Regions from separate parts of the Neorhizobium sp. S3-V5DH genome, predicted to be linked through region 2. Evidence: riboswitches for the same ligand, from Rfam matches in the RefSeq annotation. Region 2 holds a riboswitch; the other holds the start of a gene.
What was found. Region 2 has a riboswitch for cobalamin ahead of EDE09_RS07465 (ABC transporter substrate-binding protein). Riboswitches for the same ligand answer to the same signal wherever they lie in the genome.
Positions count from the first base shown of each region.

Region 1: linked by a shared signal. The riboswitch ahead of EDE09_RS14310 (DUF1636 domain-containing protein) and the one ahead of EDE09_RS07465 (ABC transporter substrate-binding protein) in region 2 are both predicted to bind cobalamin.

Region 1 covers NZ_SMCL01000008.1:168,052-172,249, reverse strand. The annotation lists gene EDE09_RS14330 (cobyric acid synthase) at 1-188, opposite strand, end outside; gene cobO (cob(I)yrinic acid a,c-diamide adenosyltransferase) at 193-807, opposite strand; gene EDE09_RS14320 (CbtA family protein) at 804-1,559, opposite strand; gene EDE09_RS14315 (CbtB-domain containing protein) at 1,573-1,749, opposite strand; cobalamin riboswitch at 1,786-1,979, opposite strand; cobalamin riboswitch at 2,038-2,240, shown strand; gene EDE09_RS14310 (DUF1636 domain-containing protein) at 2,347-2,748, shown strand; gene cobW (cobalamin biosynthesis protein CobW) at 2,745-3,782, shown strand; gene cobN (cobaltochelatase subunit CobN) at 3,798-4,198, shown strand, end outside.
Region 2 covers NZ_SMCL01000003.1:309,929-314,126, forward strand. The annotation lists gene EDE09_RS07450 (fatty acid desaturase) at 1-163, shown strand, start outside; gene EDE09_RS07455 (ABC transporter ATP-binding protein) at 295-1,089, opposite strand; gene EDE09_RS07460 (iron ABC transporter permease) at 1,086-2,114, opposite strand; gene EDE09_RS07465 (ABC transporter substrate-binding protein) at 2,111-3,142, opposite strand; cobalamin riboswitch at 3,329-3,566, opposite strand; gene EDE09_RS07470 (LysR family transcriptional regulator) at 4,024-4,198, shown strand, end outside.

The DNA.
Region 1 (4,198 bases), on a different contig from region 2:
TGCAATGCCTGCGCCCGGCCGATTTCACCACCGTCGGCCGTTACCGCCGCATTGTTCGACATGTTCTGCGGTTTGAACGGCAGAACCTTCAGACCTCGGAGCGTGAAGGCGCGGGCAAGGCCCGCCACGACCAACGACTTGCCGACGTCCGAACCCGTTCCCTGAAACATCAGTGATCGAGCAACCATGCGCCTAGAACTCGATGCCGGCCTGAGCCTTTACGCCCGCCTTGAAATGATGCTTCACCAGCGTCATCTCGGTCACCATGTCGGCTACCTCGATCAATGCTGGTTTGGCATTTCGGCCGGTGACGACGACATGCAGGTCCGGCCGTCGCGACTGCAGCTCCGTAATGACCTTGTCGAGATCGAGGTAATCATAGCGCAGCGCGATATTGAGTTCGTCCAGGATAATCAAGCCGATCGTCTCGTCAGCCATGAGCTCGAGCGCCTTTTCCCAAGCCTTTTCGGCGGCGGCGATATCGCGTTTCAGGTCCTGCGTCTCCCAGGTAAAGCCTTCGCCCATCGTGTGCCAGACAACGCGATCACCGAAGACCGCCAGCGCCGGCTGCTCGCCCGTCGACCAAGCGCCCTTGATGAACTGCACCACGCCGACTCGGCGGTTGTTGCCGAGCATGCGCAGCGCCAGCCCGAAAGCGGCGGTGGACTTGCCTTTACCCGGGCCGGTGTGAACGATGAGAAGGCCCTTTTCCAGGGTCTTCTCCGCGACTTCCTTGTCCTGAACCGCCTTGCGGTTCGCCATCTTGGCGCGATGGCGCTCGGCTATGCTTTCGTCGACCTGTTTCACCGTGAAGCGAGCTTTGCCGCAGATGCGGCAGAAGCCTCCTCGCCTGCGTGAAAACGCTCGCGAAGCATGCCGCAAGCTGCCCCAAGCAGGGCCCAGAACACCAGATTCGTGGCATAAACCGCGTTGACGAAGCGAGCGTGTAATTCGACCGGCACGACCGTCTCGTGAGACGGCGGCAGCGGCGCGCCGATCAGGTGGGGAGCAATCAGCAGACCGATCGCCAGGGCAGCAAAAATCGCCGAGCGCGTGTAAGCCAGGAGACCAAGCGCAGCCGCAGTGCAGACGGCGGTGGATATCCACCAGATTTGTCGAGGCCCAAGTTCCGCAGCGGGCATGCCCGGCAATTCCGGCGGCAGGCCGAGACCGGGTGCGAGACTGACGGCGAGGAAGCCGGCAATGCCGAACATCAGGCCGCCGCGCCAACCCCTGAAGCCGCCAAGAGCCTCTGAAGCCGCGACCAGAACGAGCCCGAAACCAATTGCCGACAATGCATTGGCAGCGGCGGTATAAATGAAGCGTTCGAGGCCATCGGCTGGAGCCCAGGCCGCTTCGTCATGGTGGTGGTCGGCAGGACTAGCTGCTCCCGCTGCCGGAACATCGTGGCTATGGCCTGCCCCACCGCCGGCATTTTCAAATACCTCGGCCTGCAGGATCAGCGGCACGGTGGAAAGGCTCTGCATGATCGTGAGCAGCAATCCGGACAATAGCCCGGCGATCACCGCCGTGAAGACGATGTTACGAAACAATGACATGGAAAGTTTTCCCTCAGTGACAGGGGAAAGCGAAGGAATGGCGCGAATCGTGGGCGGCATTGTGAACGACTTCCATGTGGGAGAAGCCGACGAAACCGACGATGAACAAGCCAAGCAGGGCCGTCATGCTAAGCGGAATAATCTTCGAAGCAGAAACGCTCGTTGCCATCGAAGCGGAATTCGTAACCATCGTATCGTCCTTTCGCCCTCCACCCGAGGGCCGTTCCATTTCGTCTTCAGCCTCGGCAGGTCTCCTGGCTCGCGGATCGAACGCCTAACGCCCGCCTTCCCGGATTTTCCAGTGGCTTCATGGACGAAGACTTTCCGCTTACAGTTGCGGGGGCAGCCGCGGGTTTGACGACAATCCGTCACACCGCATTCCCTCAAACCCTTTCGGGCACCATAGGCTTGGCCACTATAGACGAATTCGCCAGCCTCGCAATCGCCTTTGCGACGCATTGACATGGTGTCGCGACCGGGCGTAGTTGAAAGGAACGGTCCTTTTCTGGCAACGGGAGGGGCTAAGAGAGAATGCGGTGCGAGCTTTATGCTCAATGCCGCGGCTGCCCCCGCAACTGTAGGCGGCGAGCCATTGCCACCGAGCCACTGGATAATCCGGGAAGGCAGGCAAATGGCGGCGACCCGCGAGCCAGGAGACCTGCCGTTGGATTTGTAAGCTTCGCCGGGCGGGGTGCTCCGGAGGAAGCCGTGTCATTCATGGCAGACGAGCTTTGCTTTTCTGCTCCGCACCCCGATTGTTTGAACCCGGCGGTAACGCGGCTGAATGATGAGTGACGAGCGAAAAGACGATCCCGACGACATCGGCGTGACAATCTTCGTCTGCACGAACTGCCGTGACGAAGCAGATCCGGATATCCGGCCGGGCCTGAAAATGATCGCTGCGCTGAAGGAAGCTAGCGCCGGCAAGCCGCTGGCAGTCAAGCCGGTGACCTGCCTTGCCAATTGCGAAAAAAGCCCGAGTGCCGCCTTCAACCATCGGTCCGGCTGGTCCTATGTCTTCGGTCATCTGACGTTGGAGAACGTCGACGATATCGTCGCCGGCGCAATGATGCTCGCAGAAGACGAGCGTGGCTTCCTTCCCCTTCGTGGCCGTCCCGCCTGCCTGCGCGGCAAGGGCATGACGGCCCGCATCCCACCCTTTCATCATCACGAGGACATGCCTTCATGAGCGTCAATTTCGACCGCATTCCGTGCACCGTCGTTACCGGATTCCTCGGCGCCGGCAAGACCACGTTGATCCGTAACCTGATCGAAAAGCTGGATGGCAAGCGGCTGGCGATCATCGTCAACGAATTCGGCGATGTCGGCATCGACGGAGAGGTGCTGAAGGGCTGCGGTATTGAGACCTGCCCGGAAGACAATATCATCGAGCTTGCCAACGGCTGCATCTGCTGCACGGTGGCAGACGACTTCGTGCCGGCGATCGACCAGATTCTTTCCCGCGAGCCGCGCGTCGATCATATCCTCATCGAAACCTCCGGCCTCGCTCTGCCGAAGCCCCTCGTCCAGGCCTTCCAGTGGCCGGACGTCAAAGCTCGGGTGACCGTGGATGGGGTGATTGCAGTGGTGGACGGCCTCGCACTCGCCGAAGGCCGGGTGGCCGACGATCACGAAGCGCTCGAGGCTCAGCGCCAGGCGGATGGCTCGATCGACCACGACGATCCGGTCGAGGAGGTCTTCGAAGACCAGGTGGCCTGCGCCGACATGATCGTGCTGACCAAGACGGACCTTTTGGACTCGGTCGGGCTTGCCGCAGCAAGGGACCGCGTCTCTGCGCATCTGCCGCGGGCCGTAAAGATCGTAACCGCGGCTAATGGCGCGATCGACCCGGCCGTGCTGATCGGCCTCGGCCTTGCCGTGGAGGACGACATTGAAAACCGCAAGACCCATCACGACGACGAGCTTGATCACGACCACGATGATTTCGACAGTTTCGTCGTCGATCTGCCGGCCATTTCCGATGCCGACGGACTTGCGGCGCGCATCTCCGCGACGGCGGAAGCGGAAAACGTTCTGCGCATAAAAGGCTTCGTGGAAGTCGCGGATAAGCCGATGCGCCTGCAGGTCCAGGCGGTAGGATCGCGCGTGAACCACTATTTCGATCGCGCTTGGGCACCCGGCGAAACGCGACAGAGCCGCCTCGTGGTGATCGGTGAAAAGGGAATCGACCGCGAAGCGATCGAAAGAATGCTGGCCGCATAGAGGCTGAAGAAAAGGATGCATATCCTCGCCACCACATCGTCGTCGCTCGACGACCTGATCGAACCGGTCGACCTTAACCAGTCGCCGGCCGATGTGGTGGTGCTGTCCTTTTCCGGGAGCGACCTGAACGGTATTGCTGCGGCTTGGCACCCAGATCAGCCGAGCTTGCGGCTGGCCAATCTTTCCGATCTTCGGCACCCGATGTCCGTCGATCTATGGATAGAGAGGACGGCGGCGCATGCCCGTCTCATTCTCGTGCGCATCCTCGGCGGCTATGACCGTTGGGCCTATGGGGTGGAAGAGCTTTCCCGGCTTGCGCGACGCGATAAGATCGCGCTGGCGTTGCTGCCGGGCGAATGCAGCATCCGCGACGACCGATTGGCCGCTGCCTCGACGGTTTCAGAAGAGACGCTTGC
Region 2 (4,198 bases):
CTACAGGCTGACGGAAGTGCTTCACGACCATCCCGAGCTTGCTGGTATCGGCCGCATAACCTTGTGGCAGAGCATTCAGTGCGTCAGGCTCGTGCTTTGGGATGAAAAGAGCAGCAAGCTCGTTTCCTTCCAGGATGCTGCGAAGATGGCAACGCCTGCGTGATTTAACCGGCAACGTGCGGCTCTGCCGGATTACCTCCGGAAATCGTATCCTTCCGCGGTTCATTGACGGCGTATTGCATCACGCCGGCATGATCTTTCATCGGGAGAAGTTGCAGTCGGCACGCCGTGATTTTACCCCATGGAAGCAGATTGCCCGCCCTTTCGGCCTTGTGCTTGAAAACGGACGTGACAGCTTCCTTGGATATCGATTTCGACTTCGGCTTCGATCCCAAAAACCTCGCGGATGCGTTTGGCGGTGAGCACCTCGGAAGGCGTTCCGAGCGCAGCCAGCCGCCCGCCCTGCATCACGGCGATCCGATCGCAGAACATGGCGGCATGGTTGAGGTCGTGCAGTGCCGCGACCACTGTAAGCCCCTGCCGGCCGACGAGATCGAGCAGGCTGATCTGGTGGCCGATGTCCAGGTGGTTGGTCGGCTCGTCCAGGAGCAGAATCTTCGGCTGCTGGGCAAGAGCGCGGCCAATATGCAGACGTTGGCGTTCCCCGCCCGAAAGCGTATGCCAAAGCCGATCGGCAAGATGAGCCATGTCGACATTGGCAAGGGTCGCCTCGACGACCGCATCGTCATTGGCTGACCAGGGCGACAAAGGTCCGAGATAAGGCGTGCGTCCAAGCTCGACGGCCTGCCTGGCAGTGATCCGCTCGGCGGTCTCCGCCTGCTGCTCCACAAAAGCCAGATGCCGGGCGACTTCGCGCCGACCGAGCCTGCCGATCGGCACGCCATCCAGAATGACCTCGCCGGACCGCGGCCTGCGGATGCCGGAAAGCAACGCCATCAGACTCGTCTTCCCCGAGCCGTTCGGACCGATGAGACCGAGAAACTCTCCTTCCCTGACCTCCAGCGAGATGCTCTTCACAATCGCAGCTTCCCCGACGCCCCAGGAAACGTCTTTTGCCGTAAGCGTCATCCGCGTCCCCTTCGCTGCCCCAGAACGAAAGCGAAGGCCGGCGCTCCGACAAGGGCGGTGATCACTCCGATCGGCAGGACCTGACCCGGGATGAGAACGCGGGAAAGGATATCCGCCAGGATCATGAAAACGGCGCCGATCAGCGCGGCAGCCGGCAACAGCACGCTGTGGCGGACGCCGACCAGCATGCGCGCTGCATGCGGAATGACCAGACCGACAAAGCCGATGGAGCCGACGATCGAAACCATGACCGCCGTCATCATTGCGGAGACTCCGACCAGTGCGACGTAGGTGCGGCGAACGGATATGCCGAGTGATGCCGCCGATTCCGCGCCGAACGTGAAGGCGTCAAGCGAGCGGGCATGCCAAAGGCAGACCAGAAGACCCGTCAATGCGGCAGGAATCGCCAGCCAGGCATCCGGCCAGCGGACTCCAGACAGATTGCCGAGCAGCCAGAACATGATGCCCCGCGCCTGTTCCGCGGTCGCCGCCTTGGTAACGATGAAGGAAGTGAGCGCATTGAAAAGTTGCGACCCCGCAACGCCTGCAAGAATGATGGCCGCCGTTCCCTTGCCCGCCTTGAGGGCCAGCAGGCTGACAAGGGCAAAGGCTATGAGGGCTCCGAGAAGTGCACCCATCGGGAGCGTCATCATGCCGCCCCCCAGGCCAAGAATCGCCACGCTGACGGCCCCGGTGGAAGCCCCCGCGGAGATCCCGAGGATATAGGGATCGGCTAGCGGATTGCGCAGCAGCGACTGCAGCACCACCCCGGACAAGGCGAGCGCCGCACCGCAGCAAGCCGCTACGACTGCCCGACTGAGCCGATAGCTCCAGACGATGCCTTCGTCGATCGGCTCGAGCGCATAGCCCGCACTCCACAGCCGGTTGGCCACCGTCTTGGCAACCACCCCGAACGGGATCGAAGTCTCGCCGATCGCTGCGCCAAGCCACAAGACTGCGACGAGGACCACAAGCGCCAGCGGAATAGCGCCCGTACGGCCAATGGAAGAGACTGCAGGTCTCATTTGACCAGACCGGCGCCTGCAATGGCATCGGCCAGCGCCTCAATGCCCTCGATGGTGCGGATCGTCGGATTCATGGCTTGCGCATCCATGTCGAAGACATGGCCGCTCCTAACTGCCGGCATCAGGCTGGCGACAGGATCGGTGTCCAGGAATTTACGTTTCGCCTCGATGCTGTCCAGCGGGTAACGGCGGCGATTCATTGCGCCGGCCACAATCATCGTCGGATTGGCCCTGGCGATTGTCTCCCAGCCCACCGTCGGCCATTCCTCGTCGGTTTTGATGATGTTTTCGATCCCGAGAGCCGACATGATGTAGCCGGGCGCCCCGTTTTTACCCGCCACGTATGGGTCAGCGTCTTGCTGGGCGCTGGAAAACCAAAAGACGGCCGAAAGCCTGCCCTCGACAGAAGCGACCTTGGCGCGCGCCGCTGCCTCACGCCGCTTGAGATCGGCCACTACTTCCTCGCCCTTTTCCTGCACGTCGTAGATCTTCGCGAGATCACGAACCTCCTGATAGACGAGGTCCATGGTAAAAACCTGATGGCGGACGCCGTCGCCGGCGGCGGAATTTTCCTTGCCCATGCAGTCGGACGGCGACGTGTAGACCGCGATGCCCAGTTCCTCGAACTGTTCGGGCTTTGCAACGACACCCTCGGGACCGACCTGCCACTGGAACTGCACGGTGACGATGTCCGGCTTCTTTCCAAGCACGCTTTCAAAGCTCGGATCGTTGTCGGCGAGGCGTTCGATCTTGGCGTTGACCTCTTCGTAGCCTTTCAGGACAGGCCCGACCCACAGCGCAGTGCCGATCACCTTGTCCGCAAGACCGAGAAGGTAGAGAATCTCGGTGCTGCTCTGGCCGATCGAGACGGTGCGTGACGGCGCGTTCTTGAAGGTTATCTGCCGCCCGCAATTCTCAAGCGTGAGAGGATAGACGGTTTCTGCCGCCAGGGCGTTGTGAAACAGTCCTGAAACAATCAAGGACAAAGCGCACAGGCCAACGTGCGGCCACCGCTTGGAAGTGATCATCGTTATATTTCCCGAAGTGTGATGTGAATGCGGGTCCTGAACGGGCCGCGCTAGATATCAGGATGCTTTCAAAGCACCCGGTCGCCCCGTCGACGATGGAGATCTGGGAAATATGATACGCAAAAGCGCGATGAAGCGCGGGTGTCGGCCATGTCTTTCTCCTCTTCGGGCATCCCCGCCCGTGATGATGGATCGATGTTCGACGGCAGGTCTCCTGGCTTGCGAATATCTGTCGCCCACCTGCCTTCCCGCGCCCAAAACCAGCGCAGTGGCATGGCGCCTTTCGGCACCACGAGGATGGACGGCAATCCGCTCACAGTTGCGGGGGCAGCCACGGTCTTGGATCCCCTTCGGGTCGTCCGCACCGTATTCCCTTTTCGTCCCGTTGCTTTTGACTCCGGGAACCGTCATCGCCAGATAAAGGCCCGTCCGTCTCGCCGTCAAGCTGGAAAAGACGGCAGCCAAGGTGCGGAGACCGAAGAGCAAGCGTATGAGATTTCCGCGCCCGTTCGGACCGGGGACTTTGGTCGAGATCGGCTCGGCGAGATACCGGTGATAGGTGAGGAGAAGCATACCGAGCCCCGTGTCGTATAATCACTCTCAAAAATCACACGGATCTGCATATGTAATGTTATTACATTCGTCAAATGAAAAGTTGCGCAAGAATGCTTCGTTACGGGCACCGGCCTTCTCTTTTCAGCCGCCGATGTCGTCCTTGCCGCTAATCGAGACGGAGGGGTGCGGCCGGGCGTCGTCGAGACGGAAGGATGCTGTCTCGCTGAAGACGGCAGCAGAGGCAACGCCTATGGATTGGTATCCATACTTCGCTTAATTTATCGATCCAGACCATAAGTCGTCTATGAAAACCGGACGGGGAAACGATGGCCAGGGAAGATTTCAACGACCTTTTATGGTTCCTGGCCGTGGCAGAGGAGCGGAGTTTCACCAGGGCTGCGGCCAAACTCGGTATTACTCAGTCCACGCTTAGCCACACGATCAAGCGCCTGGAGACACGCATGGGCCTGCGGCTTCTGTCCCGCACCACCCGTAACGTGG